3 regions of the Pseudarthrobacter sp. HLT1-7 genome follow, and region 3 is predicted to be linked to each of the others. Evidence: predicted binding sites of a transcription regulator. Region 3 holds the regulator's gene; each other region holds the start of a gene.
The links. The regulator HrcA, encoded in region 3, represses chaperone genes, less so after heat shock. The targets are predictions, from matches to a motif close to TTNGCACTCGNNNNNNNCGAGTGCNAA.

Region 1 (10,848 bases), on a different contig from region 3:
CGAGGTCAAGCAGCACTTCGGCTGGAAGCCCCTGCACCTGGTGTACGAGACCGCCGATTACACGAGCTACAACCTCATCCTCGAGAAGTCCTTTCCGCTCCTGGGCAAGCTCTGGTACCTGATTAAAGGCCCCGATGTGGCGTCGGTCGAGGATATCCCGGGCATCGCGGCGGCCAACGCCGAGTTCGTGAAGCGTGCCCGGCTGGGGGTCTTCGCGATTAAGATCGAGCCGGACATCGTGCTCTCCGACGACGCCAGACGGGTCCTCGAGAGTGCCGGTCTGGTCAAGACCCACAACCTGCAGCCCAACGACTCGACGGCCCTGCTGGACATCTCCCCGGCGGAAAACCAGTTGCTGCGTAACCTTCATTCCCGCGGCCGCAACGCCGTCCGCCGCGCCCTCCGCGAAGGTGTGGAGGTCCACAACGCGGAGCCCACGGAAGAGAACTTCCAAGCCATGTATGCCCTGATGACCACCACGGTGGAGGCCAAGTCCCAGGTCCGGGTCCGCGAATACGGGTACTACCGCCAGTTTTGGACCAACTTCATCGCCCGCGGCCAGGGCCGGCTTTTGTTCGTCCACGAGAACGGCGTGCCGTCGGTGGGCGCCTTCGTCATCAACTACGGCAGCAAGGGTACCTACAAGGACGGCGGCTCCCTGCAGAATCGCGGCCAGTACGGTGACTCCCACCTCGTGCAGTGGATGGCCATCAACCAGCTCAAGGCACTCGGCTGCACCGAATACGACTTCTGCGGCACGCCCCCGAGCGGCCAGCTTAAGGACACGGCCAACCCGTTCCACGGGCTGGGCCTGTTCAAGACCAGCTTCAGCAAGACCGTCACGGACTTTGTCGGCTGCTACGACCAGGTCCTGAGCCCGCTGAAGTACAAGGCCTGGATGGCCGCGGGGGAGCGCGTCGCCCGCCAGCTCTACACCCGCCGCACGGGCCAGCAGTTCTACTAAACCGGCTGCATACAGGATATTAGGGAGGCCGGAATGACCAAGGAAGCCGACGGCCGCCGCAGACCGCCCACGGACGGGCTGCCCAGGACCGAGCCGATGTCGGCCATACAGGTGCACCAAAACGCTGCCGCCAAGCGGATGCTGCGCCGGCTGGTCCAGGGCGAGAACCCGCCGACCGCTCCGATGAGTATTGTGGACCGGCTTGCCGGCAGCCCCTATGCCAACCCGATGATCCAGGTGGGCGGAGTGGATACCTCTGCCCGCAAGACGATCGACTTCGCCTTGCACCTGGCCGAGTCAATGTTCCGCTACGGCGCCGGAGCCCTGGAGGTGGAGACCAGCATCATCGCCATCACGGCTGCCCTGGGCCTGAAGAACATCGAGGTGGACATCACCAACCAGTCGGTGGCCATCAACTACGCCCCCAGGGACCAGACTCCGATCTCGCTGCTGCGCGTCGTGCGGTCCTGGACCAACAACTACGCGGGCCTCGCCCAGGTGCACTCCCTGGTTACGGATATCGTCGCCGGCGGCGTGGGCCGCGAGGAGGCGGTGCGCCGGCTCGACGAAATCACCCAAAGCGCCAAACCGTTCCCGCGCTGGATGGTCACGGTGGCGTTCGGGGTGTTCTCCGCGGTCTTCGTCGGGGTCCTCGGCGGCGGCCCGGGCGCCTCTGCCGTCGCGTTCGCGTCCAACCTGCTGGTCAGCCTGCTGGCCCGGCAGCTGGGACGCTGGCGCACACCGGATTTCTTTATCACGGCATCCTGTTCCTTCCTGGTCACCTTCATCGCGCTGCTCCTGTGGCGGTTCGGCAACCCGGTAGGCATCCAGATACCTCCCGCCATCGTGGTGGTCGGCGGAATTCTGCTGCTGCTCCCGACCGGCCGGCTCGTCTCGGCAGTGCAGGATGCGATCAACGGCTTCCCCGTCACGGCGGCCGGCCGGTTCCTCTCCACCATGCTGACATTTGGGGCGTTGGTCGCGGGCATCGCCATCGGGTTCGTGGTGGGGGACATGACCGGCATGGAGCCCATCGACGTGACCGAAACATTCCCGCCGGCGTATCCGTTGTGGGCCGTGATCGTCCTGATCGCCATCGCGGTGCTGATGATCGGCATCACCGAGCAGACCAGCTGGACGCTGCTGCTGCCCACCGCGGCCGTGGGCGTGGTGGGCTATCTGGTGCTGCTCGGCGGAGATGCCCTCGGGATCGGGGCGCGCTTTTCGCCGGCACTCGCCGCCGTCGCCATCGGCCTGCTGGCAAGGGTGGTGGCGCTCCGGATGGGTGCGCCGCAGCTGGTCGTGGCAGTCCCCGCGGCGCTGATCCTGCTGCCCGGACTCACTATATTCCGGTCCATGTATGTACTGACCATCGAGGAATCCGAGATCCTGATCGGCGCCGGCGGGATGCTCAACGCCGGGGCGATCGTGTTGGGCGTCGCGGCCGGCATCGTGCTCGGCGACACGCTCGCTAGACCGCTCACACGGGGCCTGTCCAGCAATGAACGACGGCGGGCCCGGCGCCGTTAGTTCCGGTCCGCCGCAGCGCCGGGGTTGTGGGGAGACCCGGCGCCGTTAGTGCGCATTCTCGTTAGTTCGCCCGGGAGTCTTGGCCCGAGCGCCGGGAGGGCACGGCTCAGGGACATGCCCCGTGCCGGGACCAGCGGGTGGACATTGTGTCATTATGCCCAGTCCCGGGTGCGGAGAATGGACATGTCCTCCCGCGCGAAGCCGGGCTCACCGCCGCAGGGCCCGCCCAACGCCTGCGGAGACCCGCCCGACGCCTGCGGAGACCCGCCCGACGCCTGCGGAGACCCGCCCGACGCCTGCGGAGACCCGCCCGACGCCTGCGGAGACCCGCCCGACGCGGCGGGCCGCGACGTTCCTGCCCAGTTACTTCCTCGCCCGGCGCCACAAGCCCGCGGGAATCCGGGCCTTTCCCGGGCTGGGGGGAGGTGTGGCGGCCGGCTACTGGGAAGGAGCGCCGCCAACGGCCGCCTACGCTCGAGCAGGGAGCAGGTCAACGAAAATACCCCCGGGTCTGGACGCCCGCCCAGAGGGACATGCCCCGCGCCGGGGCCAGCGGGCGGACATAGGCCCCTTGTGCCCAGTCCCGGGTGCGGAGAATGGACATGTCCCCACGGCGGAGCGAAGCGCCCCTCAGAAACTAACCCCCGTTATCCCGCCCACCGACGAACCAACGAAATGCCCACTGGTGCCGGATCCTACTGTGGGATGTCGCCGGTTAGCTTTCGCCGGTGGGATCTCGCCAGTTAGATCTTCCCGATCGGTAGTTTCTTCTCCGCCTGGAAGTCGTCTTCCACCCGGCCCATCGCCCAGTAGCCGGACAGCGAGACCTGCCCGCGTTCCAGCCCGCGCTGTGCGTAAAACACCTCCCGGAGGGTCTTCATATAGCCGCGCTCGCCGTGCGCAAAGACCTGCACCCGGCCTTCCGGCCAGGCCGCATCGCGGACCGCGGCGACCAGCAGTCCGCTGGCCCCGGCGGGCACGCCGCGGCGCAGGAGCCAGCGCAGCTCAACACCGGCGGGGGCGCCGATCGATTGGATGTCGGCGTCGCTGTCCACCTCCAGGAAGGCCAGTCCCCGGGCGTCTTCCGGCAGGGATTCGATCGCGGCGCCGATGGCCGGCAGCGCGGATTCGTCGCCGGCGAACAGGTACCAGTCCGCGGCCGGGTCCGGGTTGTACCCGCCGCCCGGACCGGTGAAGATGAAGGCGTCCCCGGGCTGCGCCGTGGCCGCCCATGGTCCGGCGAGGCCTTCGTCGCCGTGGACCACGAAGTCGATGGCGAGCTCTCCGGCGGCCATGTCCACCCAGCGGACGGTGTAGGTCCGGGTGTGTGGCCACTGATCGCGCGGCATGGATTCCCGGACTTCCCAGAGGTCCAGGGGATCCGGGTAGTCGATCCCGGCCTGCGGGAACACCATTTTGACGTACCGGTCCACGAAGCCGTTGTTGACGTACCCGGCAAAGCCCGGGCCGCCCGCCACGATCCTGACCATGTGGGGTGAAAGTTGTTCGCGGCGCAGAACCGTGAGGTTGGTCTGCGGTCGCGATTTCCGGGTGGCCGAGGTGGCGGCGGGGGCTGACGTCATGGGACCAAGCCTAGCCAGGATGGCTGGCGGAAGCCGGACCGTGAAGCCCTTCTACGGAAACGGCGGCAGTTCCCAGTCCACCGTGCCGTCGCCCTGCTCCAAAAGCAGGTTGTTGGCGCGGCTGAAGGGCCGCGAGCCGTAGAAGCCGCGCGAGGCCGAGAGCGGGCTGGGGTGGGCGCTGGCGATCACCGGGGCAGATCCCAGCAGCGGGGTGACGGATGCCGCGTCCTTGCCCCAGAGGATCACAACGAGGGGAGCCGGTGTGCCGTCGGCGCTGCGGCGGTTCACGACGGCGGCGATGGCGGCCGTCGTGATGGCTGCCCAGCCCTTGTTCCGGTGCGATGCTGCCGCCCCGGCCCGGACACTGAGGACCCTGTTCAGCAGCAGGACCCCCTGCGCTGACCAGCGGCTGAGGTCGCCGTGGACCCGCGGCGGCAGGCCGAGGTCGGCGTTGAGCTCCTTGTAGATGTTGGCGAGGCTTCGCGGGATGGGGCGGGTTGCGCCGTCCACCGCGAAGGACAGCCCGACGGCGTGGCCCGGCGTCGGGTAGGGGTCCTGGCCGACGATCAGGACCCGGACGCCCGCCAGCGGCTGCCTGAACGCCCGCAGGACGTTCGACGGCGAAGGCAGCACCATGTGCCCCTCGGCCACCTCAGCGGCGAGGACGTCCAGAACGTCGCGCAGCTGGCCCTCGACGGGAGCCAATGCGTCCGCCCAATCAGGGGACATCAGCTCGGCGAGGGGCAGCCGCGCGAGCTCGGCGAAGCCGACGCCCTCGGCCGCTGGCGGCTCCAGCCCGAACAGCGCGTCGGGGTCCCGGGCCTCGGAACGAGGAGCCTCGGAATGAGGGGCGTCTGAATCAAACACGGATCCATTCTCGCAGGGTCCCAAATGACAAGCATGTTATTCGCCCGTAGCATGGGGGAAGACCTTTTTTCGGATCCAGCCAGGGAGCGTGTCGTGGCCGAACAAGCGCAGGATCATCTGTCCTCGGCGGAGCCAGATGCCGCGGGGACCGGCAGGGAGGCGCCGCTGAGCGGCCGCGACCAGCAGATGCTGGCATTGGAACGGCAGTGGTGGAAGTACGCCGGGGCCAAGGAACAGGCCATCCGGGAGCTCTTTGACCTGTCGGCCACGCACTACTACCAGATTCTCAACGCGCTCATCGATTCCGAGGATGCCCTGGCGCACGATCCCATGCTGGTCAAGAGGTTGCGTAGACTGCGTACGTCACGCCAGCGCGCGCGCACTGCTCGCCGCTTGGGCTCAGACGCGTAAAACCATGGCCGGATGTGCAGATTCCTGCGCGGTAAACCGGCCCTGGCAACTTCGTAAGAAATCAGCAAGGACGTCGTTTCTACCATGACCAAATATGCTCGGGATGAATTTGATCGGGTCCCGGAGACCTCCACGCGCCAGGGTGTCCACCGTGCAGTGGCCGGATCCCGCCGCCGCCGTCTCGGACCCATTCTGGCCGTCGGCGCCACAGCGTTGGCCATTGGCCTGGTGGCTCTCCTGATTCTGCCGAAGCTCGGATTTAGCTCCGCCGGAAACTCTTCGGACGCATCGGCCGAACAAAGCGGAAGCAGTGCCACCGCATCGGCCGCCGCCGCAGCTCCCACCGGCACGCCCTCCGGCGCCGCACCCGCCAGCGCCGCACCGAGTCCGGCCCCCTCCGCGTCCGCGACGCCGTCGGCCCCGCCGAAGGCGAGCGCCGCCGTCGTCGACAAGACCCAGCCGGTCGCGATCTACAACGGCACGGCCACCGCCGGACTTGCCGGCCGCGCGGGCGGAACGGTCACCACCGCGGGCTGGGTGCTGGGCCCCATGGGTAACTGGGGTGGGGTCCGACAGCAGACGTCCGTGATTTTCTACAGCAGCGCCGCCCAGAAGGGTAACGCCGAGGCACTGGGCTCGCTGCTCGGCATCCAGACCATGATGGAGTCAGCCGAATTCAAGATGCCGCTGGTCGTCGTGCTGGGGCCCGGCTTCCAGTAGTCCGGTCCGGTTACGCCTGAATGACTATTGCAAGCCGAGCCGGTCCCCGGCCTGCACTCCGGGAGGATGCTGTGGGTACAGTACTTGCGGACGTCGCATTGCATTCCGCGGCGCACATTGTGGTGCGCCGTTCGTCAGCCAAATGAAAGTGTGGACATCATGGCATTGGGAACCGTCAAATGGTTCAACGCCGAAAAGGGCTACGGCTTCATCACCGTGGACAATTCGGGGGCCGACGTCTTCGTGCACTGGTCGGCCATTACCGGGGAGGGCTACCGCGCCCTTGACGAGGGGCAGCGCGTCGAGCTGGAAGTCGGCGAGGGCGAGAAGGGCCCGCAGGCCGAAAGCGTCCGGCCTGCCTAGTGATATTTCCCGCCGCACCGCACGGCCCGCACGCCTCAGCGGACACTGACGGACTGGAATCCGGGCGGCCGGTGTCCGCCCGACGCCGGGCGGGTGCACGCCGGCTGGGGCGCGCCGTAACAGCGGCGGCCGTTGCAGCCTTGGCATTGACCGGGTGCGGGCCCGCCGGCGGTGTCCGTGTGGAGAAGGCCGCCGCCAGCGGTGACGGCACCCTCCGGATCGGCCTCATCCTTGACAACACGGGCAAGCAGGGCTTTCTCAACGCACCCCAGCTGGCCGCCGCCAAACTCGCCGTCAAGGAGATCAACGCGGCCGGCGGACACAAGGGCAGACCGGTGGAACTGCTGCCCGAGACGATCAGCGAGGACACCGTGGCCCAGGCCAAGGCGCTCGTCGCGGCCAAAGCGGACGCCGTGATCGGCCCGACCGACTCCGGCCGCGCGCCCGGCGCCATCGATGTGCTCTCCAACGCCAAGATCGCCATGATTTCCCCTGCCAACACGGCCAGCGGGCTCAGCAGCTACAAGAGCAACGGCTACTACTTCCGCACCTCGGCCGCCGATATTGCGCAGGGCTCCGTGCTCGTCAAGCTCGCCAGGGACGGCGGCGCGGCAACAGTCGCCGTCGTGTACGAGGAAGGCAGCTACGGCAAGGACGTGTCCAACGCTGTCGCCGCCGCGGCCAAGGAGGCCGGACTCGGCCCCGTGACGGTCGCTGAATTCAAGCCGGGCCAGGCCCAGCAGGCGGCGGCCGCGGCGAAAGCGGCGGGACCGGACGCCGTCGTCCTCATCGCCCGCGACGGTGCGCAGGGTGCCATCGCCGAGCTGAACAACGTCGGCCTGGCCGGCAAGAAGCTTATCCTCAGCGACGGTGCCGTTGACCAGTACGGCTCCGGGCTCGGCTCCCGGGCGCTCGACGGCGCGCGGGGGATCCTGCCGGGGATCTTTGCGTCCGCGCATTTCCAGGGCGAACTGGTGTCTGTTGTCCCCGGCCTGCGGGACATGACCTTCGCCGCCGAGACGTACGACGCCGTTAACCTCGCCGTGATCGCGGCGGCCGCGGCGGAGGACGACGCCGGCACATCGATCGCATCGAAACTGATCGCGGTCTCCGGCGGCAAGGCCCAGCCGGCCGGCGGAGACCAGACCTCCGGTGAGGCCGCAGTGTGCAGGAGCTACAAGGAATGCCTCGACACCGTCCGGGCGGGCAAGCGACCCGACTACGACGGCGAATCCGGTCGGATTAACTTTGATTCGAACGGCGACGTGACGTCTGCCCACTACGTTGTCTACAGCTTCGGCGCGGACAACAAGGCCACAATGAGCGGAAGCGAAACGGCGAGCAGCGGCGGGAGTTAATCGCCCACAGCGAATTGTGCCCCGGCAGAGCGCCGGTACGGTGCCGAAACCGGGCCGCCCGGCACGCCCACTGCTTGCACTCTCCCCGGGGGAGTGCTAATTATTGAATTAGCACTCCCGCGTATTGACTGCCAGAACGACGCCCCGGTTCCACCGGCCGCGACGTGGAGCAGCCGGTCCGGGAGCGAAAGAAATACCTGGTTGTGGTGAGATCCCCGACCCGGTGGCGTACAGAGGCTGCCGGGGAAGGATCGTCCGTCGCGGGCACCGCAGCGAAGGTCCATTCTTAACGACTGTCCCGAAAGGACTACTGCCGTTATGGCCAAGATCATTGCATTTGATGAAGAGGCACGCCGCGGCCTTGAGCGGGGCCTGAACATCCTCGCTGACGCCGTCAAGGTCACCCTCGGCCCGCGTGGACGCAACGTCGTCCTCGAAAAGAAGTGGGGCGCCCCCACGATCACCAACGATGGTGTATCCATCGCCAAGGAGATCGAGCTGGACGATCCTTACGAGAAGATCGGCGCCGAGCTGGTCAAGGAAGTTGCCAAGAAGACGGATGACGTCGCCGGCGACGGAACCACCACCGCTACCGTGCTGGCGCAGGCACTGGTCAAGGAAGGCCTGCGTAACGTCGCGGCCGGCGCTGATCCCCTGTCCCTCAAGCGCGGCATCGAAAAGGCTGTCGAAGCCGTCACCCGCGAACTCCTGGCCTCCGCCAAGGAAATCGAAACCAAGGAAGAGATCGCCGCCACGGCATCCATCTCCGCCGGTGACAACGAAATTGGCGCCCTGATTGCCGAAGCCCTGGACAAGGTCGGCAAGGAAGGCGTCATCACCGTCGAGGAGTCGAACACCTTCGGCCTCGAGCTGGAGCTCACCGAAGGCATGCGCTTCGACAAAGGCTACATCTCGGCCTACTTCGTGACCGACGCTGAGCGTCAGGAAACGGTCCTCGAGGATCCGTACATCCTGATCGTCAACTCGAAGATCTCCAGCGTCAAGGAACTGGTCGCTGTCCTCGAAAAGGTCATGCAGTCCTCCAAGCCGCTGCTGATCATTGCCGAAGACATCGAGGGCGAGGCCCTGGCCACCCTGATCGTCAACAAGATCCGCGGCACCTTCAAATCCGTCGCCGTCAAGGCTCCGGGCTTCGGCGACCGCCGCAAGGCGCAGCTCGCGGACATCGCCATCCTCACCGGTGGCCAGGTCATCTCCGAGGAAGTCGGCCTCAAGCTTGAAACCGCCGGCCTCGAACTCCTGGGTCGCGCCCGCAAGGTCGTCGTCACCAAGGACGAGACCACCATCGTCGAGGGTGCAGGCGACGCCGACCAGATCGCCGGCCGCGTTTCGCAGATCCGCGCCGAGATCGAGAACTCCGATTCCGACTACGACCGCGAGAAGCTGCAGGAACGCCTGGCCAAGCTGGCCGGCGGCGTTGCAGTCATCAAGGCCGGCGCCGCAACCGAAGTTGAGCTCAAGGAACGCAAGCACCGCATTGAGGACGCTGTCCGCAACGCGAAGGCTGCCGTCGAAGAGGGCATCGTCGCCGGCGGTGGCGTTGCCCTGATCCAGGCCGGCCTCAAGGCATTCGCCAACCTGAACCTCACGGGTGACGAAGCAACCGGCGCGAACATCGTCCGCGTTGCTATCGACGCCCCGCTGAAGCAGATCGCCTTCAACGCCGGCCTCGAGCCCGGTGTTGTCGTCGACAAGGTCCGCGGACTGCCTGCCGGCCACGGCCTGAACGCTGCAACCGGCGAGTACGTCGATCTGCTGGCTGCCGGCATCAACGACCCGGTCAAGGTCACCCGCTCCGCCCTGCAGAACGCGGCATCCATTGCCGGCCTGTTCCTCACCACCGAGGCCGTTGTGGCCGACAAGCCGGAGAAGAACTCCCCGGCCATGGGCGGCGGCGACGACATGGGCGGCATGGGCGGCATGGGCGGTTTCTAACCACCCGGCTCCAAGCCACCTGAACTATTCGTTCAACGACGGCGGTCGCACCTTCGGGTGGGGCCGCCGTCGGCGTTAACCCGCCCCCGTCCCCGGACGCTCCCTCACATCTGGTCGCTTTGGCAGTCCCTCTGGCTGCGGCGGTCCCGCAGGCGTGGTGAGGCAAGGCCGGGCCGGTGCCCGGGGGAGGTGAGGCAGGGTCGGGTAAGAGCCCGGGGTCTGGCAGGATATAGCAGTGACGATTACAGCAGCGGCCGACGGTTCGGCTCTAGGAAATCCAGGTCCGGCCGGGTGGGCCTGGTACGTGAACGACGGCTGCTGGCGGGCTGGCGGGTGGCCGCATGGCACCAACAACCAGGGCGAGCTCATGGCGGTCCTGGACCTCTTCCGGTCCACTAAACACCTCGCGGCCGAGGATCTGCACATCCTCTGCGACAGCCAGTACGTCATCAACTCGGTGACCAAATGGATGCCGGGCTGGAAGCGCAAGGGATGGCGCAAGTCCGACGGCAAGCCCGTGCTGAACGTGGAGCTGCTCAAGGAGATCGACCGGGAGCTGTCCGGGCGGAAGTACACCTTCGAATGGGTGCGCGGTCACGCCGGGCACGAGCTCAACGAGGCAGCCGACGACCGCGCGCGGGCCGCGGCAACCGCCTACCAGCAAGGCGTCGCGGCGCGCCAGGGTCCCGGTTTCGGTGCGGCAGCGGAAGGCTCCGCTCCCGCTGGACAGGCGGCGCTCCCGGCAGTGCAGTCCGCCCCGGCAGGACAGTCCGCCCCGGACCGATCGGGCCAGCAGGAGCTGTTCGGCGAACCCGGAATGTTCAACGAACCCGGAATGTTCAACGAACCCGATCTATTCAGCGAGCTGGCAGATGACGTCGCGGCGTCCCAGGGCACGGATTCCAGCCCGGAAGCCATCGTTGAAGCACTTGAGCGCGAGCTCCTCCTTCCGGAAACCCGCGCCGACATCGGACGCACCGGGGTGCTGCTGCATCCGGACTTCACCGAAATCGGCAGCTCCGGCCGGATCTGGACGCGCGACGCCATCATGATGGCGCTGGAGGAGAACCCGGACGGCCCCATTGAACTGGAGATT
Region 2 (10,848 bases), on a different contig from region 3:
CACGACGTCGGCCCCGGCCAGCGCCGCTGCCAGCCCCACCCCCGTCGTGACGTCGGCTTGAAAGTACTCCGCTCCCCCTGCCACCTCCGGCGTACCGGCCGGCGGCGGGTTCCGGCTGACGACGGCGACCGTGTGCCCGGCGGCAAGGGCCTGACGGGCCACCTCGCGGCCAACTTGACCTGTTCCCCCGGCGATGCAGATTCTGCTCATGCCCCGAGGCTACCGCCCTGCGGCCGGTTGGGGCAGTCCCCGGACCGCACGAAAAACCCCGGGCTGCCCTTTGCTGGCGGCCCGGGGCATTGACGGAGTGATTCAGGCGCGGCGGCGCTGCAGGACGTCGTCGAGGTTGCTGAGCGCGCTCTGAGCCTTCCCGGGCGTCTTCGCGTCGGCGTCGGTGCCAGCACCCAGCGGCGCGGACGACGCCGACTGGGTGGCAGTGCCCTGCTTGAGTGAGGGCTTGCCGACTGCCTTTGGAGTTTCCGGCAGGTCGAGCGGCTCGGGTGCGGCACGCTCGGCTTTCGGCGCTTCAACGTAGGTGGGCTTCGGAACTTCCACCGGCTCCCAGCTGGATCCCCCGGTGGCAGTCGGGGCGGGGTCCGCGGCGACGCGGACAGACGTGTCACCCGAGGCCACCGCTTCCGCCAAAGCCGCCTGGCGCAGTTCCTGGGCTGTGAGGAGCTTCGGTGCGGGTCGGCGGGCGGCAGGCTCAGCCTGGGCGTCGAAGAGCGTAGTTTCGGTCCGCTTGGTGAACCCGGTGTCCCCGGCTGGCCGCCCGGCGTCGGCATTCTCCGGAGCGGGCTGCGCCGGCCGGGCCGGTGCGCTCATCGCCGCGCGGAAAGCGGCGTTCACTGTGCGGCGGCGGTCCCGGACAGCCAGCCGGCGGAGCATCACGACGGCGCCGACAGCTGCCAGCAGTGCCACGACGGGCAGCAACGCGGGGCCGATGCCAAAAATTCGAAGGGCCGCAAAGACCACCCCGGTGAGCAGCGACACCAGGCCCGCCAGGGCGAGGGCGAAGCGGCCGTAGCGGATCCTGAAAGCCGGACCGGGTACGGCAAGCTTCCGGGCGCCGTCGCTGCCGGCGATGCTCGTTGCGGATTCCGTGCGCTGCGTACTGGTCATGGGTTTCTCCTGCTGGGCTGTCATTTTCATGACAGTCCCGGCTTGGGTTTCTGGCTTTTCGCGATCGATGACATCCGCCAGGAGCTCGCCCGCAGGCTGCAGCCGGTGGCGGCCGTTCCGGAGCAGATAGGGGCCAACCCACACAATCCAGAGCGCAACAGCACTCACAAGGATCACAGAGCTGCTGAGAGGGAAGTCCACACTCAAAACCGTATGAGCAACACCGGGATCGGCGCCGCATTATCCGCGGTGTGTCGCCCGGCAACTGCAATTCAGTGGATTTATGAAGCAAGGCCGGCCCGGGAGCGGGCCGCGGACTCACTCCGGGCGGCCCCGGAGCCATCTGTCCAGCAGACCATCGGGGACTTCCTCGGACGTCAGCGCGAAGCTGCGGTGGTCGGCCCATGCCCCGTTGATGTGCAGGAAGCGCGGCCGGGAGCCCTCATCGCGGAAGCCCAACTTCTCGACCACCCGGAGGCTGGGTCCGTTTTCGGGCCTGATGTTGATCTCCATCCGGTGTAACCCCAGGGTGCTGAAGCAGTAGTCCGTCACCATGGCCACCGCGGTCGGGGCGATGCCGTGGCCCGCCCGGTCCCTATCGACCCAGTAGCCCAGCGTTGCCATCATTGCGGAGCCCCATACGATCGAGGACACAGTCAACTGGCCCACCAGCACCGGTTCCTGGAAACCCGGGGTCCGGGCCGTGATGACAAACGGCAGGGCGGTGGCCTGGCCCGCCTGCACCTTGAGGGACCGCACCATCTGCCGGTAGTCCGGCAGCCCGCCGCCGGGAGCGGGGTTCGATGCTTCCCAGGGTGCCAGCCACTCGCTGTTGCGGGTGCGGACCTCGGTCCATGCCTTGCGGTCGCGGTAGCGGATCGGCCGCAGGACGAGGTCACCGCTTTCCAGCGTGACCGGCCAGTTGAAGCCCGCCATGGGAATTACTTGGTGAGGCTCGGAGCGAGGCTAGAGGCGAAGCCGGGCAGCCATTCACGCAGGCCGGGGCCCAGGTCCTCGCTGTCGCAGGCAAGCTGGACGCAGGCCTTGAGGTAGCTGAGCTTGTCGCCGGTGTCGTAGCGGCGGCCGCGGAACACGACGCCGTAGACGCCGTAGCCTTCGCCGTCGCCGGAGGAGAGCTCCTGCAGGGCGTCGGTGAGCTGGATTTCACCGCCACGGCCGGGTTCGGTGCGTTCCAGTACTTCAAAGACCGCCGGGTGGAGGACGTAGCGGCCGATCACGGCAAGGTTGGACGGTGCGTCATCGACGTCGGGCTTCTCCACGAGGTGCTTGATCCGGACGTACTCCTCACCCCTGATCGCCTCGACGTCGGCACAGCCGTAGGCGCTGATCTGGGCGGGATCCACCTCAATCAGGGCGATGACGGATCCGCCGGTCTTGGCCTGGACTTCGATCATGGTGCTGAGCAGTTCGTCGCGGGCATCGATCAGGTCATCGCCGAGCAGGACTGCGAACGGCTCGTAGCCGACGTGCTGCTTGGCGCGGAGGACCGCGTGGCCCAGGCCCAGGGGATCGCCCTGGCGCACATAGTGGATGTCGCCGAGGTTACTGGCAGCCTGGATCGACTCGAGCTTGGCGGTGTCCCCTTTGGCTTCAAGGGTGGCTTCAAGCGTGGGGACACGGTCGAAGTGGTCCTCGAGCGCGCGCTTGTTGCGTCCGGTGATCATCAGGATGTCGCTCAGGCCGACGTTGACTGCTTCCTCGACGACGTACTGGATGGCCGGCTTGTCGACGACGGGCAGCATTTCCTTGGGCATGGCCTTCGTCGCGGGAAGGAACCTGGTGCCGAGGCCCGCAGCGGGGATGACGGCCTTGCGGACGGGAGCGTTGGGTGTAGTCACTGGACTAATCTAACGGAGGGACCAAAACAATAGGTAATCATTCCAGCCGCCGGGGGGCACGCACTCCCGGCCTTCGCCAGATGGAGGTACGGGCCGTCATGGCGTCCAAGGAAGAGATCCGGTCCAGCCACCGCGCCCGGCGCGCCGCCCTGTCGCCGGCTGAGCTGGAGAGCGCAGGGGTGGGCCTCGCACGCCACGGCCTGGCCTGGGCCTCCGCGGTTGTTGCTGCCGCAGTTGCCGCGGTTGCTGCGGGCGCTAACGTGCCCGCCACATTCGCCGCCTATCTGGGCGTGGGGTCCGAACCGCCCACCCTCCCCCTGCTGACGGCGCTGCACGGCGCCGGGCACCGGGTGCTGCTGCCGGTCTGCGAGCCCGCGCTCGAATTGAGCTGGGTCTTCTGGACGCCGTCGTCAGGGTTTGTCCGCAGCCGCTACGCCCCCATCCAGGAACCTGCCGGGGAACGCCACGGCACGGCGGTGATGGGGGACGTCGCCGGCATCTTCCTGCCGGCCACCGCGGTGGACCTCGCCGGCAACAGAATCGGGCAGGGCGGCGGCTACTACGACAAGTTCCTCGCGGCTCTGGATGCCGTCCTGCCAGCGCGGCCCACGCTGCCCGACGACGGCGCGTTCCCGCCGCTGCCGACCGCAGCCGTCGTCTTCGCCGGCGAGGTGCTGCCCGCCGGGAGCATCCCGGCGGAGTACTTTGACCGCAAGGTAGCTGCCGCCCTGACACCGGCCGGGCTGATCCGGTTGCTGTAAACGCCCTCGGGAGACCCCGCCTCCCGGATGATAGAATTAGCACTCAGGCCCTGCGACTGCTAAGGGACGGAACCTGTCGGCGGATATGTCGGCAGTGATCCTGACCGGGCAGCACGGGACCTGCTCGTTTGTCCTAGAGGAGGATTTCCAGTGCCCACCTACGCATACGCCTGCAAGGACTGCAGCCACAACTTCGAGATCGTGCAGTCATTCACCGATGGCTCCCTCACGTCCTGCCCCGAATGCCAGGGGACCCTGCGCAAGAAGTTCAACAGCGTCGGCGTCGTCTTCAAGGGCTCCGGCTTCTACCGGACGGACTCCCGTCAGGCCAAGGGCAGCGCCGTCGCGCCCGCACCGGCAGCTACTCCCGCAGCAACGCCCGCGGCTGCTTCCGCTTCCGCTTCTGCTTCCTAGGCCGCGCCACTGCGCGGTGGACGCCAACTTGTCCACATAGGCACTTGCACGCCTGCCGCTTGGCAGATCCGCTGCGTAGCGTGGCGGTATGTCCCCCGTTTCCAGCCGACTGCACGGTCCACCCACACACCCCGGGCGGACCAGCAGACCGCCCCATCTGCCTCAACGTCTGCCGCAGCGCCGGCGCCTGAGCCGCTGGCTGAACCGCAACCGGCGTCTCGCCGTGGCCCTCCTGCTATGCGTCGCCGCGGGCCTCACGGTGCAGCAGCTGACTCCCGAGCCTGCAGACACCGTGACCGCCTTCGCTGCGGCCAGGGACCTGCCGGCCGGCAAGACACTGGCAGTAGATGACCTCACGGTACTGAACGTCCCCCGCGGCGTTGTGCCCGGCGGCAGCTTCAGCACCAGCGCCGAGCTACAGGGCAAGCAACTGGCGGTTGCCTTTCGCAAAGGCCAACTGCTCACCGATGCGCAACTGCTGGGGCCCGGGCTGCTGGCCGGCAGCCCGGCAGGATCCGCCGCCGTGCCGCTCCGAATGGCGGATCCGGCGTCAATCCGGCTACTCTCCCCCGGGCAGCTTGTGAACGTAGTGATGACGAGCGGCAACGGCTTCGAACAACCGGCGGTGTCCCAGCTTCTGGCCGCGGCCGTGCCTGTGCTGTGGACCTCCGAGCACGGCGGGGAGGCGGGCCAATGGCTGGCCAGCGGGGAACCGGACGGCCTTCTGGTCGTGGCAGCCGACCCTGATCAGGCGCGGCGGCTCGCCGGGTCCTCCACCCAGGGAAAGCTGTTCTTCGTCCTCGTCACTGCCGTTCCCGGGTAGGCTGTCCCTCCGGGACTCCCCCGTGAGGTGATTAGCCCCAGTGCGGAGGTTTCTGCTCCTGGAGCCAGGAATCGTGGTCGTACCCGCTGGGCCGGTCGCCCCAGCGCCGGGGATCGTCTTCGGTGGCCTTGTTGGGCAGCACATCCTCGGGGACCGTGGCCTGGGCTGCCGGCTGGCGTGCCGATTCCAGTGCATCCTTTCGGTCGCCGGTGTCCCGGCCGTGGGTGTCCCAACCTTGGGCGTCCCAACCTGGGGCTTCCCGGTTATGGGTGTCCCGGCCCCTGGCGTCGCCGCTGGCAGCGTCGTTCCCGCTATCGCCGTCTGCGCTCATGCCGTCGGTCTCCTTGCTTCGGTGATCCGTTCCGCGTCCGTCCTCGATGTCCGGCCAGTCCGAGCGCGCTTGGAACCACTGGATCCGCTCCTGCGCGTCATTGCCGGCCAGGTTCTCGACGTCGTCGTCGAAGAATCCCGGCGAGGTCCGGTTCCTGCTGGACACTGCAGGCTTTTCCAGGCCCAGGTAGCCGCCGATCCGGTCGGCGCACGCGGAAGGATCGGTGAAAACCTCTATGGTCCATAGCGGCATGTAGCGCCAGCCGAGCCGCTCCAACAGCTGGGGCCGGAGCCTGCTCCGTTCCCGCACGGTCAGCCGCCGGTATTGCTCGGTGCCGTCGGACTCGATGGCCACCGGCCGGGGAACGTCGGCGTCGTCCTGGCCCATAGTGCTCAGCGGGTCGGCCGCCGCCACCATATTCAGGGCCCCGTCGTACTGGTGCCAAACCCGTGCCCCGCGGGCACGGAGCCGGTCACCCAGGTCCGCCACGAGCGGGTCCGCACCAAGCGCCTGCTCGCTGGCGGCGGCCCGCGAGGCAGGGCTGCCCAGATCGGAGTTGCCGGCGATTTCACGGTCCAGGAGCTCATAGAAGTCAACCGCGCCGTGGCTTAGCCTCGTGACGTCAAGGTCCTCGGGACGGAAGCAGCTGAGCACGTGCAGGGAGCGGCGTCCCCGGGTCATCGCGAGGGCGAACTTGGCGCGGCCGCCCTCTGCGGACAACGGGCCCAGGCTGTGGAGCGCGCGCCCGTGCGGGGTGCGGCCATAGCCCGGGGAGAAGATCACATGGTCGCGGACCAGGCCCTGGGCACGTTCCAGGTCCACCACGCGGAAGGATTCGTCCCCCGCGGTGAAGAAGCTGGCCAGCAGCGGGTAGTTGGGCAGCTGCAGCCGGATGGACTCGCCGATCCGGGCGGCGTGGCGGAGGCTTCCGGTCACGACGGCGAGCGACGTCCGGGGCCGGAGCCTGGCGTGTTCGAAGACGAGCTCAACGGCCCGGTTCACCTCGGCCACTACGGACTCGACGCCGTCCTGGTCCGCGCTGGGCAGACCGGTGCCGTCCGGCAGGTATTCCACCGTCAACGCCCGGTCCAGGCCGGTCGCGGACTGTCCCTCCGGAAGCCGGCGGAGCCCGCCGTCGTAAAAGGATCGGCTCAACTGCCGCACAAGGTCTTCGTCGACCGCGCGGTACACGGTGCGGAGGTTCCAGACGGGCAGTACGCGGGTGAGGGCCTTGTAGGCGCTCTCAACGCCCTGGTGCGAGCTTTCCCCCGCGGCGAGCCGCTCCACGCCGACAGTAAAGGTCCGGGGGCTGGCAATCCGGTCGTCGCCGAAGGCAATGACCTGCGTCGCGCGGGCGATGGACGGCAGCACGGCCTGCAGGGAGGTCGCCTCGGCGTCGAGGATGACGACGGCGTCGAACCTCTGCTCCACCGGAAGCACGCCCGTCATCAGGTACGGGCTGACCGACCACACAGGCACCAGCATGGGCAGCAGCTCCGGGGCCTGTCCGGTCAGGGCAGCCAGGGTCACGCGGCCGTCCTTGAGCAGGCTCCGGAGCAGGTCAGCCTGGCGCGGGTTTTCCCCGATGGCGGCCCGCCAGCGTTCGGCGAGCTTCCATCGCAACCTTGCAGCACCGCTCGCGATGTGGGCGTTGTCCGCGAGGCGGTACTCCGCTTCGAGCTGGCGAAGGGCGTCGCCGTCGGACATGGCGAGGTAGTCATCGCCGCTGATCATGGCTTCCAGGGCCGACTGCCACCAGGCAAGTTCGAGTTCCGCCGCCACCGACTCGGCAGGCACTTCGCGTTCCGCGAGGTCGGAGAGCAGCTCACCGAGGCCGTGCTCGCGCATGTTTTCGACCAGGAGCGTCCGCTCCGGCAGGGTCTCGAGGGTGCCCGTGTCCGCCACCAGGCGTTCCAGGCGCTCCATCAGTTCCTCATACGGGGTGCCGTGAAGTTCCCCGCCGGCCGCGGTGTGCCGGACGGCCTGACCCAGCTCGGCGAGTTCAGCTTCCAGCCCGCGGTAGAGGGCGATGATTTCCGCGAGGCCGGATGGGACGGCCGGGTGTCGCTGCGTCGTGGCGTACCCGGACCATGCGGCGCGCTGGTCCTGCACGAGGACCAGGGAGCTGTGCAGATCGGCGATGTGCACACCGGGCCGGACGTACTCTTTTGCCACCCGGCGCAGGCGGGAGCGCTGCATGGATGGCATCTCGATGTTCCGTTCGCGGCGCCAGGAAGAGGCGGCGGTCGCGGAGATGAGGTCGTGGACCGGGCGGTCAAAGATGTCCGGGGTAAATTTGTCGAGACTTTCGCGGACCGCTACGAGGAGTTCGATCTGGTCGCCCCACTCGGAGAATGTCTCGCCGAGGCGGATCTCGGCGTGGTCGGCGACGCCGTCCATCCGCCCGCGCAATTCCGGCAGCCTTTCCGCCACGGACCGGGCAACCTGCTGGGCTTCCTGGGTTTCCTTGCGGGTGAGGAGCCGTGCGCCATGCCAGGGGCTCGTGGTCGAGGACCGGCTGAAGCTGCCCAGCTCGGCGGCGCGGCGGAGCCGTCCGGCCAGTTCCTCGCGGTCGCGGATGCTGTCCAGCACGCTGCGCTTGAGCCGGACGGTGGTGGCCGGGGCCTCCGGCTGGATGGAGGTCAGCGCGGCCAGCGACTGCATGGCCTCATACGGGGAGCAGTCCCAGCGCTGGCGGACATTGTGGAGCGACGCTACGTGGTCCCTGAGCGCGTGACGGTGCTCGGTCAGGGTCGCATGAAGGTTGCCCAGCTGGGGCTCGAGGGACTTCTCGTTGCGCACGATGGCCCGCACAAGCTGGCCCTTGAGCTGCAGCGGAGCGGCGTTCCCGGTGAGCTGGAACAGGGCCGAGTCGAGTCCCAGCGTGTCCAGTTGGGCGGAGATTTCGCCCAGGCTGGCTCGTCTGTCCCCCACCACCAGCACGGTTTTGCCTTCATCGACGAGCGCGCCGATGGTGTTAAGGGCCGTCTGGGTCTGGCCGGTTCCCGGCGGGCTGCTGACCACGAGGGAGTCCCCCGCGCGGACGGCATCCACCACGTACTGCTGGTCCGTGTCGGCGTCGAGCAGCAGGAGTTCGTCCGCGGGGTCCCGCTCGTCGGTGCTCGGGAAGCGGCCGGGCTTGAGTTCAGGGACAGCCACGGATTCGCCCCCGGCGGCGCGTCCCAAGGCGGTCACGAGCGCGTTGTTCTCGTTGATCCACGGGTCATCCAGGTTGCCGGAAAGATCGGCGAAGGTGGAAACCAGAAGGTTGTATTCAACCTCGGCGCCGTGGATGGGCTGGATGAGTGTGCCCAGCCGGTCCATGACCGGCTGCGGGTCGTACCGTGCGGTGCTGTACGCCATCCGGGTCACGGCGTTGACGTCGAAGACGATCCCGTGGATGGTCTTTAGGTGGCGGACCAGGGCCGGATTGATCCTGGCCTGTTCGGTGAGTTGCAGTTCGTAGTCGTCTTCGCCCGCGCGCATGGTGAGCGAGATCGCCGCCAGCATGACCGGAGCGGAGACCCGCTGCGGCTTGCCCCCCACGGCAGAGGTCCAAACGACCGTGCCCGCCGAGAAGTAGCCTGCATCAATGCCACGGTCGTTGGCGAGTTCGAAGATCTTGGACCGCAGGTTACGGGAGGCTCCGGCCGCCACGATGTACTGTTGGCGGTCGCGGATCAGGGTGGACAGCCGGGTGCGGCGCCCTGCCATCAGCTGGGCCAGGCCGGACGGATGCGCGTGGGTCAGGTCGATGGAACCCTCAGGGGTCTTGGTGAAGCGCAGCATCGTGTCTGCTCCCGTGACGGGCTTCAGCCCGGACAGCCATTTCCGGAGCTCCTCGGAACCCTCGGGGTGGCCTTGACCAACTGACACTGCTGCCTTCTTTTCTGTGCTCGCGTGTTTTGTACTCGCGCGGGACGTCCTGGACCATACCGGCATGCTTTCGAGGGTAGCCCGAATCCGGCCCCGGTGAGAGTCCGCAACACTGGCGGGACCCAAATTGGGCCGAATTCACAGGATCCCGGCTCCGGCCCAAACCCGGTCCGGAGACTCCTGGCAGCCCGGACACGAAGCGGCCGGCCCCCAGCGGAGACCGGCCGTGTCACGGGCCCATTTACCGGCCCGTTTACGCCGGCGCTATTCCCACTCGATGGTTCCCGGCGGCTTGCTGGTCACGTCCAGCACCACGCGGTTGACCCCGTCCACCTCGTTGGTGATGCGGTTCGAGATCCGGGCCAGCAGATCGTACGGCAGCCGTGACCAGTCCGCCGTCATGGCGTCCTCGGAGGACACAGGGCGCAGCACGATCGGGTGGCCGTAGGTGCGCCCGTCGCCCATGACACCGACGCTGCGGACATCCGCCAGCAGCACCACCGGCATCTGCCAGACCTCGTTGTCCAGGCCGGCGGCGGTCAGTTCCGCGCGGGCGATGGCGTCCGCCTTGCGCAGCAGGTCCAGCCGCTCCTTGGTGACTTCGCCGACAATCCGGATGCCGAGGCCGGGGCCGGGGAACGGCTGGCGTCCCACGATTTCCTGCGGCAGGCCAAGCTGAGCGCCCACGGCACGGACCTCGTCCTTGAACAGTGCCCGCAGGGGTTCGACGAGTTCGAACTGCAGGTCTTCCGGCAGTCCGCCCACGTTGTGGTGGCTCTTGATGTTTGCTGCACCTTCGCCGCCGCCGGATTCGACGACGTCCGGGTACAGGGTGCCCTGGACGAGGAACTTGATTTTCTCGCCGTGGGCCGCAGCCTCGGCGATGATGGCCAGCTCGGCTTCCTCAAAGGCACGGATGAATTCGCGGCCGATGATCTTGCGCTTGGTTTCCGGGTCGCTGACGCCGGCCAGCGCGGACTGGAAGCGCTCCTGCTCGTTGGCGACATAGAGCTTGACGCCGGTGGCGGCAACGAAGTCGCGTTCCACCTGTTCGGCTTCACCCTCGCGCAGCAGGCCGTGATCCACGAACACGCAGGTCAGCTGGTCACCGACGGCGCGCTGGACGAGGGCGGCGGCGACGGCGGAATCGACGCCGCCGGAGAGGCCGCAGATGACCCGGGCGTCACCGATCTGCGCGCGGATCCGCTCGATCTGCTCGTCGAGGATGTTTCCCGCGGTCCAGTTCGGTTCCAGCTTGGCGCCCTTGAACAGGAAGTTTTCCAGGACCTGCTGGCCGTAGGCCGAGTGCTTCACCTCGGGGTGCCACTGCACGCCGAAAAGGCACTTTTCTTCGTTGGCGAAGGCTGCCACTTCGGCGCCGGCCGTCGTCGCGAGGACCTCGAAGCCATCGGGCGCCTCGTGGACGGAGTCGCCGTGGCTCATCCAGGTGCTCTGGTGCTGGGGCATGCCCGCGAGGATGGAGCGGCCTTCACCGATGATGGTGGTCTCGGTGGCGCCGTACTCGCGGAGTCCGGTCCGGGCCACCTTGCCGCCGAGGGCGTTGGCCATGGCCTGGAAGCCGTAGCAGATGCCGAGGACAGGGATGCCGGCCTCGAACAGCTCGGCGCCGACGCCTGGGGCGCCTTCGGCGTAGACGCTTGC
Region 3 (9,669 bases):
CGACCGGGTTCTGCAGGGACTGGCTGCGAAGCAGCGAGACCAGCTGCTTGAGCACGGCGGGGGTCACCACCGTGCCCCTGGCGACGAGCTCGCGCACCTCATTGAGCAGCCGCATGATCCGCGGCACGTCCGCCGCCGGCCCGCTGATCGAGAGCTCGTTCCCGCGGACATGGAAGTCGACGGCGGGGAACTGGATCTCGATGAAACGGAGGGCTTCGTCATGACTGCCGAGGGACTGGACCATCTGGTCGGAGTTGTCGAACAGGACCACCTCCGTCCGCAGCCCTGGAAGGGAGTGGGGAAAGTCTCCTGCGGGGCGCCCTCCGGCGCTGATCCGGGCCTTGCTGTTCGCTGCTTCAGTCATGGTGTTGGCCCGCGGGCCTCTGGTCCCCTCCAGCTCGGAAATAGTCTGTCCCCCTGATCCGGCCCGACGGCGGTGTCCGCCTCCTGGTTCCGGTCCCTCAGGGTCCTCCCATCTTACGCCAGCGTGGCGCGCCGCACGGCGCCGCGGCAGGCGGCACCGGCCGCCGCCGGGCCGGACTGGTCGCCGCCGTCGGGCCCTGTTCCCGGTTTTTGGTATCAACTTCGTATCGGCCTCATATCGTTCCCGTTGCAGTTCCCCGGCCCGGTCCCAAACCACGGTGCCGTACCGCGCCGCTGTGCCATGCTGGAAATCGGCCGCTGCCAGGACGGACGGGCCACGGAACAGCGGTCCCGCCCGACGGCAAGCAGGATCGACAAGCAGGATCGACAAGCAGAAGAGGACAGCGGCAATCAGGCAGCGTGGAGTTGAACAGACGGCAGCCGGCAGGCGGATACGGTCCGGCATGCTGCTGCTGGTGCTGCCAGCGGCGCTCGGCCTGTCCGGTTGCGTAGTCACTCCCCAGCCCGGCAGCAGCAACCCCAGCACCCCCTCGGTCCTGAACGGCGCGGCCTCCCCGGGCGCCCCGAGCACCAGCGCGCCGCTGGAGACCACGCAGGCCTCCAATAAGGCTCCGGTGTACTGGATCGGCCGCAGCGACGAGAATACCTTCCTGTACCGCGAGTTCCGCGATGTTCCGGAGCAGGAAAACCCTGTCACACAGGCTCTCCGGGTGATGATGTCCCAGAAGCCGCTGGATCCGGACTTCTTCACCCCGTGGCAGAACCCCAAGAAACTTGCCAGCTCCATTTCCGGCAAGAACGTGATTACGGTGGACGTCTCGGCTGACGCTTTCAACGCCAACGTCGACGCCGCGATGGCCGAGCGGGCCATCCAGCAACTCGTCTACACCGCGACGGCGGCCGCCGCCAGCGCGGGCCTGATCGACTCCGGCCAGCAGGTCCAGGTCGTGGTGCTCGTGGACGGGCACACCGACTACGTCGCTTTCAACCGTGTCAGGCTCGGCACTCCGATGTCGCGCAGCGCGGGCCTGGTCGCCCCGGTGTGGATCCTTGATCCCCAGGAGGGCACTCCAGTGGAGGACGGCACCGTCAAGGTCTCCGGCCGGAGCACCGCCCCGGGCGGCAAACTCCGCTGGGAGATCTTCCGGATCGACGGAAGCGCCAAGACCACCTACCTGAACGGCACCGCGGCCGCCTCGGCGGAGGCCGGCCAGTCCGGTGCCTTCAGCCTGTCAGTGAACCTGGGTCCGGGAAACTACGAAATCAGTGTTGCCCAGCTTGGGGACGGCAACCCGGCCCGGGGCCTGTTTGCTGATACCCGCGGGTTCAGCGTCCAATAGCGTCTCCTGCTACCAACGGCCCAGGATGTCGCTCGCGAGCACGGTGGCCGCCGGACCGGCGGTGGATGAGCGCAGCACGTGGTGCCCCAGTAGGGCGGTCACGGCACCCGCGTCGCAGAGCCGGGCCACCTCCCGGGGGCTGATGCCGCCTTCGGGCCCAACGATCAGCAAAACCTCGAGCGCGCCGTTGGTGTCTTCGCCTGGCGGCCGGTCGCCGAGGCGCGCCTGCCAGGCCTCCAGCACCGGACGCAGGGGACGCACCGCGTCCTCATGCAGGATGACGGCGAGATCAGCCGCAGCCACGGCCGCCTGCAGACCGGCGGCGTCGGCCAAGGACCGGACGTCAGGAATCCAGGCACGGCGCGCCTGCTTGGCTGCTGCCGTGACGACGGACTGCCACTTGGCGTGGGCCTTGGCCGCCCGCTCGGCTTTCCAGCGCACGATCGAGCGCTCGGCCTGCCACGGAATGACGGCGTCGATCCCCAGCTCGGTCGCGGTCTCGGCCGCGAGCTCGTCCCGGTCGCCCTTGGCGAGGGCCTGTACGAGCACCAGCCGGATGACCGGCCGGGACTCGACGGTGAGTCCGCTGCATTCCACCGTCAGCTCACCGGCGGCGACGGCGGTGACAGTGCCAGTCAGGCGCCGGCCGGCGCCGTCGGCAATGTCGACCCTCTCCCCCACCGCGAGTCGCCTGACAGTGACCGCGTGGCGGGCCTCGGCGCCGTCGAGGACGAAAGTGGAACCGGGGACCTGCCGGTCAAGGGTTCCCGGGGCCGCGAAAAAGACCGGGTTGCTCACCGTTACAGGTTACCGAGCCGGTCCCGGAGCTTGGCGAAGACGCCTCCGCTGGCCGCGAGCTTGCCTTCCGTGAACTGCTCGCCGCGGAGCTTGGCGAGCTGCCGGAGCAGGTCCTCCTGGGCGGCGTCGAGCCTGGCGGGGGTGTCAACCTGCAGATGGACCTTGAGGTCCCCGCGCCCGTAGCCGCGCAGGTGGGTGACGCCGAGGCCGCGCAGGGTGATGACCTCGCCGGACTGGGTCCCGGCCTTGACGTCGATGCCGTGCTGGCCGTCAAAGGTATCAAGGTTGAGCTCGGTGCCGAGAGCGGCAGCTGTCATGGGGATGTTGAGGCTCGCGTGCAGGTCGTCGCCGTCGCGGACGTAGGTGGCGTCGTTGTTGACCCGGATCTCCACGTACAGGTCGCCGGAGGGTCCGCCGGCAGGACCGGCCTCGCCCTGTGCGGACAGCTGGATGCGGGTGCCGGTCGCTACGCCGGCGGGGACCTTGACCGTGAGGGAACGGCGGCTGCGGATCCGGCCCTGCCCGTTGCACTCGTTGCAGGGGTCCTTGATGACGGTGCCGAAGCCTTCACAGCTGCCGCAGGGGGCCGCCGTCATGACCTGGCCGAGGATGGAGCGCACGGCGCGCTGGACCTGGCCGCTGCCGCCGCAGATGTCGCAGCGCTCCGGGTGGCTGCCGGCGCGGCAGCAGGAGCCTTCGCAGGTGGGGCAGGTGACGGCCGTGTCGACTTCAAGCTTCTTGTTGATGCCGAACACCGCGTCGCGGAGGTCGATCCGGACGCTGATCAGGGCGTCCTGGCCGCGGCGGATCCGTGACGCCGGGCCACCCTGGCCGCCGGCACCGAAGAACGTCTCGAAGATGTCCTGGAAGGCGAATCCCTGGCCCGAGTAGCTGCCGCCGCCGAAGCCGTTGTCGGTGCCGTTCTCGTTTCCTGTGGTGTCATAGATCCGGCGTTTCTGCGGATCGGAGAGCACCTCGTAGGCATGGGTGACGGACTTGAAACGGTCCGAGGCGTCCTCCCCCGGGTTCACATCCGGGTGGAGGTTCCGTGCCAGCTTGCGGTAAGCCTTCTTGATTTCTTCTCCCGTTGCCTCGCGGGAGACTCCAAGAACGTCGTAATGGCTGCTCAAAGTTTGTATCTCTTCCTGGTTGTACTTACCTGTTGGGGGCAAGAAGTCTGGTGTCGGTCCGTCAGGGCCCGAGAATCCTTGAAAGGTAGCGGGCCACCGCACGGACGGCGGCCATGGAGGTGGGATAGTCCATCCGGGTGGGACCCAGCACGCCCACCTTGGCGGTGGCATCGGGCCCGTACCCCGTCGCGACCACCGATGCCTCCGCGAGCCCGTCATACGGGTTCTCCCGGCCGATGCTCACCGTCACGCCGCGCGGGTCCGCCGCCATATCGCTGAGCAGGCGGAGCATGACCACCTGCTCCTCGAGGGCTTCCAGCACCGGGCCGATACTCAGCGGGAAGTCCACGGTGGACCGGGCCAGATTGGCGGTCCCGGCCATGACCATCCGCTCCTCGCGGCTGCTGATGGCAAGGGCTTCCAGCCCGCGGGCCAGCGCCTGGGCTGCGCTGCGCCGGACAGGCGGACAGCCGGCGATGACGGCGAGCAGCGACTGCGGGAGCAGGTTCAACGGGGTGCCAGAGAGGCTGCCCAGGAACCGGGTCCGCAGCTCCGCGAGGGCCTCGTCGCCGACGTCCTGCCCGACGTCGATCACGCGCTGCTCCACCTTGCCGGTATCAGCGATCAGGACCGCCAGCACCTTACGGGGCGCGAGCAGGACGAATTCGATGTGCCGGATCCTGGCCCGGCTGAGGTGGGGGTACTGCACGACGGCGACCTGGTTGGTCAGCTGGGCAAGGAGCCGCACCGTCCGGTCCAGGACGTCGTCGAGGTCCTGGGATCCCTCCAGCAGCGCCTGGATGGCTCGCCGTTCGGCCTGGGAGAGCGGCTTGACGGCGGAAATCTGATCCACGAAGAGCCGGTATCCCTTATCTGTGGGGATCCGTCCGGCGCTGGTGTGCGGGGCCGTGATGAGGCCCTCATCCTCAAGTGCCGCCATGTCATTGCGGATCGTGGCGCTGGACACGCCCAGGTGGTGCCTGTCCACGAGCGCTTTGGATCCGACGGGTTCACGCGAGTGGACATAGTCCTCGACGATGGCGCGCAGCACTTCGAGTTTGCGCGGTTCACTCACACTGCACCTCCAATCGACGGTCCTGCATTCGCTGCCGGCCCGGGCAGCGGGCCCGGCCGTTCGTTTCCAGCCGGGCCCGAGCGGCCCGCGGCTAGCACTCGACATGCCTTAGTGCTAACAAGTCTAATATGAGTCGCCGCGTTGTTAGCATTGAATTCGCTCCAGGCGTTGTTCCCGGGGCTCGTGTTTTCGGGCACACCCCGCCCTATCATTCCAAGCGCAAAGCAGTGTGTAACAGATGTCGTACCAGAACTGGGGCCCCCAGGACCTGTCCGCCCCCGCCAAGACCCGTTTGCCCGAGGTACCGGTGGAACGCGGCATGGTGCTCGAGGACGTGCAGTCCGGCTGGGTCGGCGCCGTCACGCGGGTGGAGAAGTCCGGCGGGATGCATGTTGTGGCGCTGGAGGACCGCCGGGGCAGGTCGCGGTCCTTCCGGCTCGGCTTCGGCTTCCTGTTGGAAGGCCGGCCGATCCGGCTGACGCCGCCGGCGCCGCGGCCCGCCCCGGTACCGGCGGGAGGCACGCGCACGGCGTCCGGTTCGGTCCGGGTGGGGGGCCAGCGGGCCCAAGTCGCCAAAGCCAGCCGGATCTGGGTGGAAGGAAAACACGACGCCGAACTCGTCGAGAAGGTCTGGGGCGACGATCTCCGGGTGGAGGGCATCGTCGTCGAGCCACTGCACGGCATTGACGACCTCGCGGGCGCGGTGGCGGCATTCCGGCCCGGTCCCGGCCGCCGTCTCGGCGTGCTCGTGGACCACCTCGTGCCTGAGTCCAAGGAATCACGGATTGCCGACGCCGTAATGGCCTCGCCCGGGGCCAAGGGCAATGTCCTGATCGTCGGCCACCCCTATGTGGACGTCTGGCAGGCCATCCGGCCCGCAGTGCTGGGCATCGAGCAGTGGCCCGTGATCCCCCGCGGCGTGGATTGGAAGACCGGCATCCTGACGGCATTCGGCTGGCCGCACAGCACCAAGGAGGATGTCGGCCTGGGCTGGCAGAGGCTCCTCGGCGCCGTCCGCAGCTACGCCGATCTGGAAGCGTCCCTGCTGGGCCGGGTCGAAGAGGTCATCGACTTCCTCACCGTGCCCTGACATTTCTCACCGCGCGATCGCGGCCGGGCAGCACCGTTCGCGGACCCTGATCTTCGTTTGGCCGTCCGAGCACGTATTCTTGGTACGTCGGCTGCGCTTCTACCGCGGCCTGCGAACTTCCAGGCTCCAAGGCATCACCGCAATCCGAAGGACGAACCCGTGGCAGATAACGCACGCGAACAGCCGGGCACCCAGGCCGGCCATGGCCAACCCCCTTATCAAGGCGTTCCCGCAAATGCGCTGCCGCTGACGGCAAATGAGGACCGGCAGTGGGCCACCCTGGCGCACTTTGGCGGCATTTTGGGCTGCGTTCCGTCGCTGCTGGTCTACCTGATTTTCAAGGACCGCGGCCCGTTCACGGCGCAGGAGTCGAAGGAGGCGCTCAACTTCACGCTGCCCCCGACGATCGCCGCGGTGATCGCCAATCTCCTGGTTTTCGTGCCGGTGGTGGGCAATGTCTTCGCCGTGCTCGCCACGGTCATCTGGATTGCTGTGACGTGCTTCTCGGTAGCGGCCGGCATCCACGTCAACCGGGGCCAGCCGCACCGTTACGAGTTCAACCTTCGCTGGATCAAGTAGTCCCCACCCGCACCCTAACCTCGCAAGCCCGGCCAGGGAACCCTGCGGGCGTGGGCCCACGTTTGACGGCCTCAGTCGGGCAGGAGGCGGCGCACCACGGCGTCGGCGAGCAGCCGTCCCTTCAGCGTCAGCACCAGGCGGCCCTTGAAGGCGGCGGCCGGGTCCACGAGGCCGTCGGCGATGAGTCCGGCGACGGCGTGGCGACCTGTGTCCCCCAGCCCGCCAGGGCCGGAGATCTCCAGCCCTGGGTTCAGCCGGGCCCCGAGCATGACGCGCTCCACGTTCCGGGTCGCGGAATCAAGCGTCTCCCGCCCCGCGGCGGGCGAGAGTCCGGAACCCAGCCGGTTTGCGTAGGCGGTGGGGTGTTTGACGTTCCACCAGCGCACGCCACCCACATGTGAGTGCGCCCCCGGACCAATCCCCCACCAGTCATCCCCCCGCCAGTAGGCGAGGTTGTGGCGGCAGGCCTGCTCCGGGGTGCGGGACCAGTTGCTGACCTCGTACCAGGCAAGCCCGGCGGCGGAAATGAGTTCGTCGGCCAGTTCGTACTTGGCGGCGTGGTCGTCGTCGTCGATTCCCGGAACTTCGCCGCGGCGGATCTGGGCGGCGAGCTTGGTGCCGTCCTCGACGATCAGCGCGTAAGCGCTGATGTGGTCCGGGCCGTAGGACAGTGCCGTTTCCACCGAGTAGCGCCAGTCCTCGGCCGACTCCCCCGGAGTGCCGTAAATCAGGTCCAGGCTCACGGCGAGGCCGGCGTCGCGGGCCCACTGCACCGCCCGGGGCACTCGGCTGGGTGTGTGGGTGCGGTCCAGGATCTTCAGCACGTGCGGGACCGCCGACTGCATGCCGAAGGAGACGCGGGTGAAGCCGGCGGCGGCGAGCAGCTTCAGGGATTCGGGCGTGACGGAGTCCGGGTTCGCTTCGGTGCTGACCTCGGCGCCGGGCGCCAGGCCCCACGCCGCGATCGCGGCGGCGAGGATGTGGGCGAGGTCCGCCGCGGGCAGCAGCGTGGGCGTCCCGCCGCCGAAGAAGACCGTGCTGAGCGGGCGCGGCGGCAGGCCGCTGCTCTTCAGGGCCTCCGCCGCGAAGTCGACTTCCGCGACGGCGGTGCCGGAGTAGGCGTCCTGGGATGCCCCGCCGCCGAGCTCCGTGGCGGTATAGGTATTGAAGTCGCAGTAGCCGCAGCGGACGGCACAGAACGGGATGTGCACGTAGAGCCCGAAAGCCCGGGCCGCGGCGCCCTCCAGCGCCTGCGCCGGCAGGAGCCCGTCCGACGGCGCCGGGTCACCCAGCGGAAGTGCGCTAGGCATTGCCCGGGCCGGCCTGCGTTGCGGCAGCAGTCATAGCAGGCACCGCTACTTCTTGGCCTTGTCCTTGGACTCGTCCGTGGTGAGTGCGGCGATGAATGCTTCCTGCGGTACCTCGACGCGGCCCACCATCTTCATGCGCTTCTTGCCTTCCTTCTGCTTTTCCAGCAGTTTGCGCTTCCGGGTGATGTCACCGCCGTAGCACTTGGCGAGCACGTCCTTGCGGATGGCGCGGATGCTTTCGCGGGCAATGATCCGGGAGCCGATGGCAGCCTGGATGGGTACCTCGAACTGCTGCCGCGGAATTAGTTCGCGCAGTTTGCCCGTCATCATCACGCCGTAGGCATAGGCCTTGTCCCGGTGGGTGATCGCGGAAAAAGCGTCCACCTGCTCGCCCTGGAGCATAATATCCACCTTGACCAGATCGGCCGCCTGCTCGCCGTCGGCTTTCCAGTCCAGGGACCCGTAGCCGCGGGTCTTGGATTTGAGGATGTCAAAGAAATCAAAGACGATTTCGGCCAGCGGCAGACGGTACCTGATTTCCACCCGGTCCTCGGAAAGATAGTCCATGCCGCCCATTACACCGCGCCGGCTCTGGCACAGTTCCATGATGGCGCCGACGAATTCGTTCGGCGCGAGGATGGTGGCGGAAACCATCGGCTCGCGGACTTCGGCGATCTTACCGCTGGGGTACTCGCTGGGGTTCGTGACGTGGACGACTTTCTTATCCTCCAGCGTCACCTCGTATTCCACGTTGGGGGCCGTGGAGATCAGGTCCAGGTTGTATTCCCGTTCGAGCCGCTCCCGGGTGATTTCCAGGTGCAGCAGGCCCAGGAAACCCACCCGGAAGCCGAATCCCAGCGCGGCGGACGTCTCGGGCTCGTACACCAGCGCGGCATCGTTGAGCATCAGCTTCTCCAGCGCATCGCGGAGCACCGGATAGTCCGTGCCGTCCAGGGGATACAGGCCGGAGAAGACCATCGGCTTGGCGTCCGCGTAGCCGGGGAGTGATTCGGTGGCAGGCTTGGCCAGATTGGTGACGGTGTCACCCACCTTGGACAGGCGCACGTCCTTCACCCCGGTGATGAGGTAGCCCACTTCGCCGACGCCGAGGCCCTTGGACGGGGTGGGCTCCGGGGAGCTGACCCCGATTTCGAGGAGTTCGTGGGTGGCACGGGTGGACATCATCTGGATGCGTTCGCGGGGATGCAGCATGCCGTCAACCACCCGGACGTAGGTGACCACACCGCGGTACGTGTCGTAGACCGAGTCGAAGATCATGGCGCGTGCGGGGGCGTTGGGGTCACCCACCGGGGCGGGCAGGTCACGGACGATCTTGTCCAGCAGCACCTCGACACCCATGCCGGTCTTGCCGGAGACGCGGAGCACGTCGTCGGGGTCGCCGCCGATCAGGTTGGCCAGTTCCGCCGCGTACTTCTCGGGCTGGGCGGCCGGGAGGTCGATCTTGTTCAGGACCGGGATGATGGTGAGGTTGTTTTCCATCGCCAGGTAGAGGTTGGCGAGGGTCTGGGCTTCGATGCCCTGGGCCGCGTCCACCAGGAGCACCGCGCCTTCGCAGGCCGCGAGTGATCGCGAGACCTCGTAGGTGAAGTCCACGTGGCCGGGGGTGTCGATCATGTTCAGCGCATAGCCGATGCCGTCAAGTTCCCACGGCATCCGGACAGCCTGGGACTTGATGGTGATGCCGCGTTCGCGCTCAATGTCCATGCGGTCCAGGTACTGGGCCTTCATGTCACGGGACTGGACCACGCCGGTGAACTGGAGCATCCGGTCGGCCAGTGTGGACTTCCCGTGATCAATGTGCGCAATGATGCAGAAGTTCCGGATGATGGCCGGATCCGTTGCCGCGGGCACCGGGGCGGTGCGGGCCATGGGAGACACGCAGGGTCCTTACTGTTGGCATTTCCGCGGCTTCGCGCGGATTGATGTTTCGCCATCCAGCAAC

Region 1: a site for HrcA is predicted at 7,905-7,931, ahead of groL (chaperonin GroEL). Genes of this name have one in related genera too.
Region 2: a site for HrcA is predicted at 3,779-3,805, ahead of AC50X6_RS03465 (FmdB family zinc ribbon protein). Genes of this name have one in related genera too.

The regions. Positions count from the first base shown of each region.
Region 1 is NZ_JBWZCH010000011.1:92,118-102,965, reverse strand. It holds gene AC50X6_RS12140 (lipid II:glycine glycyltransferase FemX) at 1-964, shown strand, start outside; gene AC50X6_RS12135 (threonine/serine exporter family protein) at 998-2,494, shown strand; gene AC50X6_RS12130 (hypothetical protein) at 2,702-2,857, opposite strand; gene AC50X6_RS12125 (siderophore-interacting protein) at 3,238-4,077, opposite strand; gene AC50X6_RS12120 (uracil-DNA glycosylase) at 4,129-4,944, opposite strand; gene AC50X6_RS12115 (DUF3263 domain-containing protein) at 5,038-5,355, shown strand; gene AC50X6_RS12110 (LytR C-terminal domain-containing protein) at 5,440-6,075, shown strand; gene AC50X6_RS12105 (cold-shock protein) at 6,235-6,438, shown strand; gene AC50X6_RS12100 (ABC transporter substrate-binding protein) at 6,510-7,796, shown strand; gene groL (chaperonin GroEL) at 8,115-9,752, shown strand; gene AC50X6_RS12090 (RNase H family protein) at 9,988-10,848, shown strand, end outside.
Region 2 is NZ_JBWZCH010000002.1:272,636-283,483, reverse strand. It holds gene AC50X6_RS03490 (SDR family oxidoreductase) at 1-210, opposite strand, end outside; gene AC50X6_RS03485 (hypothetical protein) at 313-1,299, opposite strand; gene AC50X6_RS03480 (GNAT family N-acetyltransferase) at 1,441-2,058, opposite strand; gene galU (UTP--glucose-1-phosphate uridylyltransferase GalU) at 2,064-2,981, opposite strand; gene AC50X6_RS03470 (5-formyltetrahydrofolate cyclo-ligase) at 3,080-3,742, shown strand; gene AC50X6_RS03465 (FmdB family zinc ribbon protein) at 3,893-4,156, shown strand; gene AC50X6_RS03460 (RcpC/CpaB family pilus assembly protein) at 4,380-4,979, shown strand; gene AC50X6_RS03455 (AAA family ATPase) at 5,011-9,186, opposite strand; gene guaA (glutamine-hydrolyzing GMP synthase) at 9,451-10,848, opposite strand, start outside.
Region 3 is NZ_JBWZCH010000008.1:14,992-24,660, forward strand. It holds gene AC50X6_RS09705 (PhoH family protein) at 1-364, opposite strand, end outside; gene AC50X6_RS09710 (GerMN domain-containing protein) at 828-1,724, shown strand; gene AC50X6_RS09715 (16S rRNA (uracil(1498)-N(3))-methyltransferase) at 1,734-2,522, opposite strand; gene dnaJ (molecular chaperone DnaJ) at 2,525-3,652, opposite strand; gene hrcA (heat-inducible transcriptional repressor HrcA) at 3,714-4,727, opposite strand; gene AC50X6_RS09730 (DUF3097 domain-containing protein) at 4,966-5,817, shown strand; gene AC50X6_RS09735 (DUF4870 domain-containing protein) at 5,977-6,396, shown strand; gene hemW (radical SAM family heme chaperone HemW) at 6,468-7,706, opposite strand; gene lepA (translation elongation factor 4) at 7,752-9,605, opposite strand.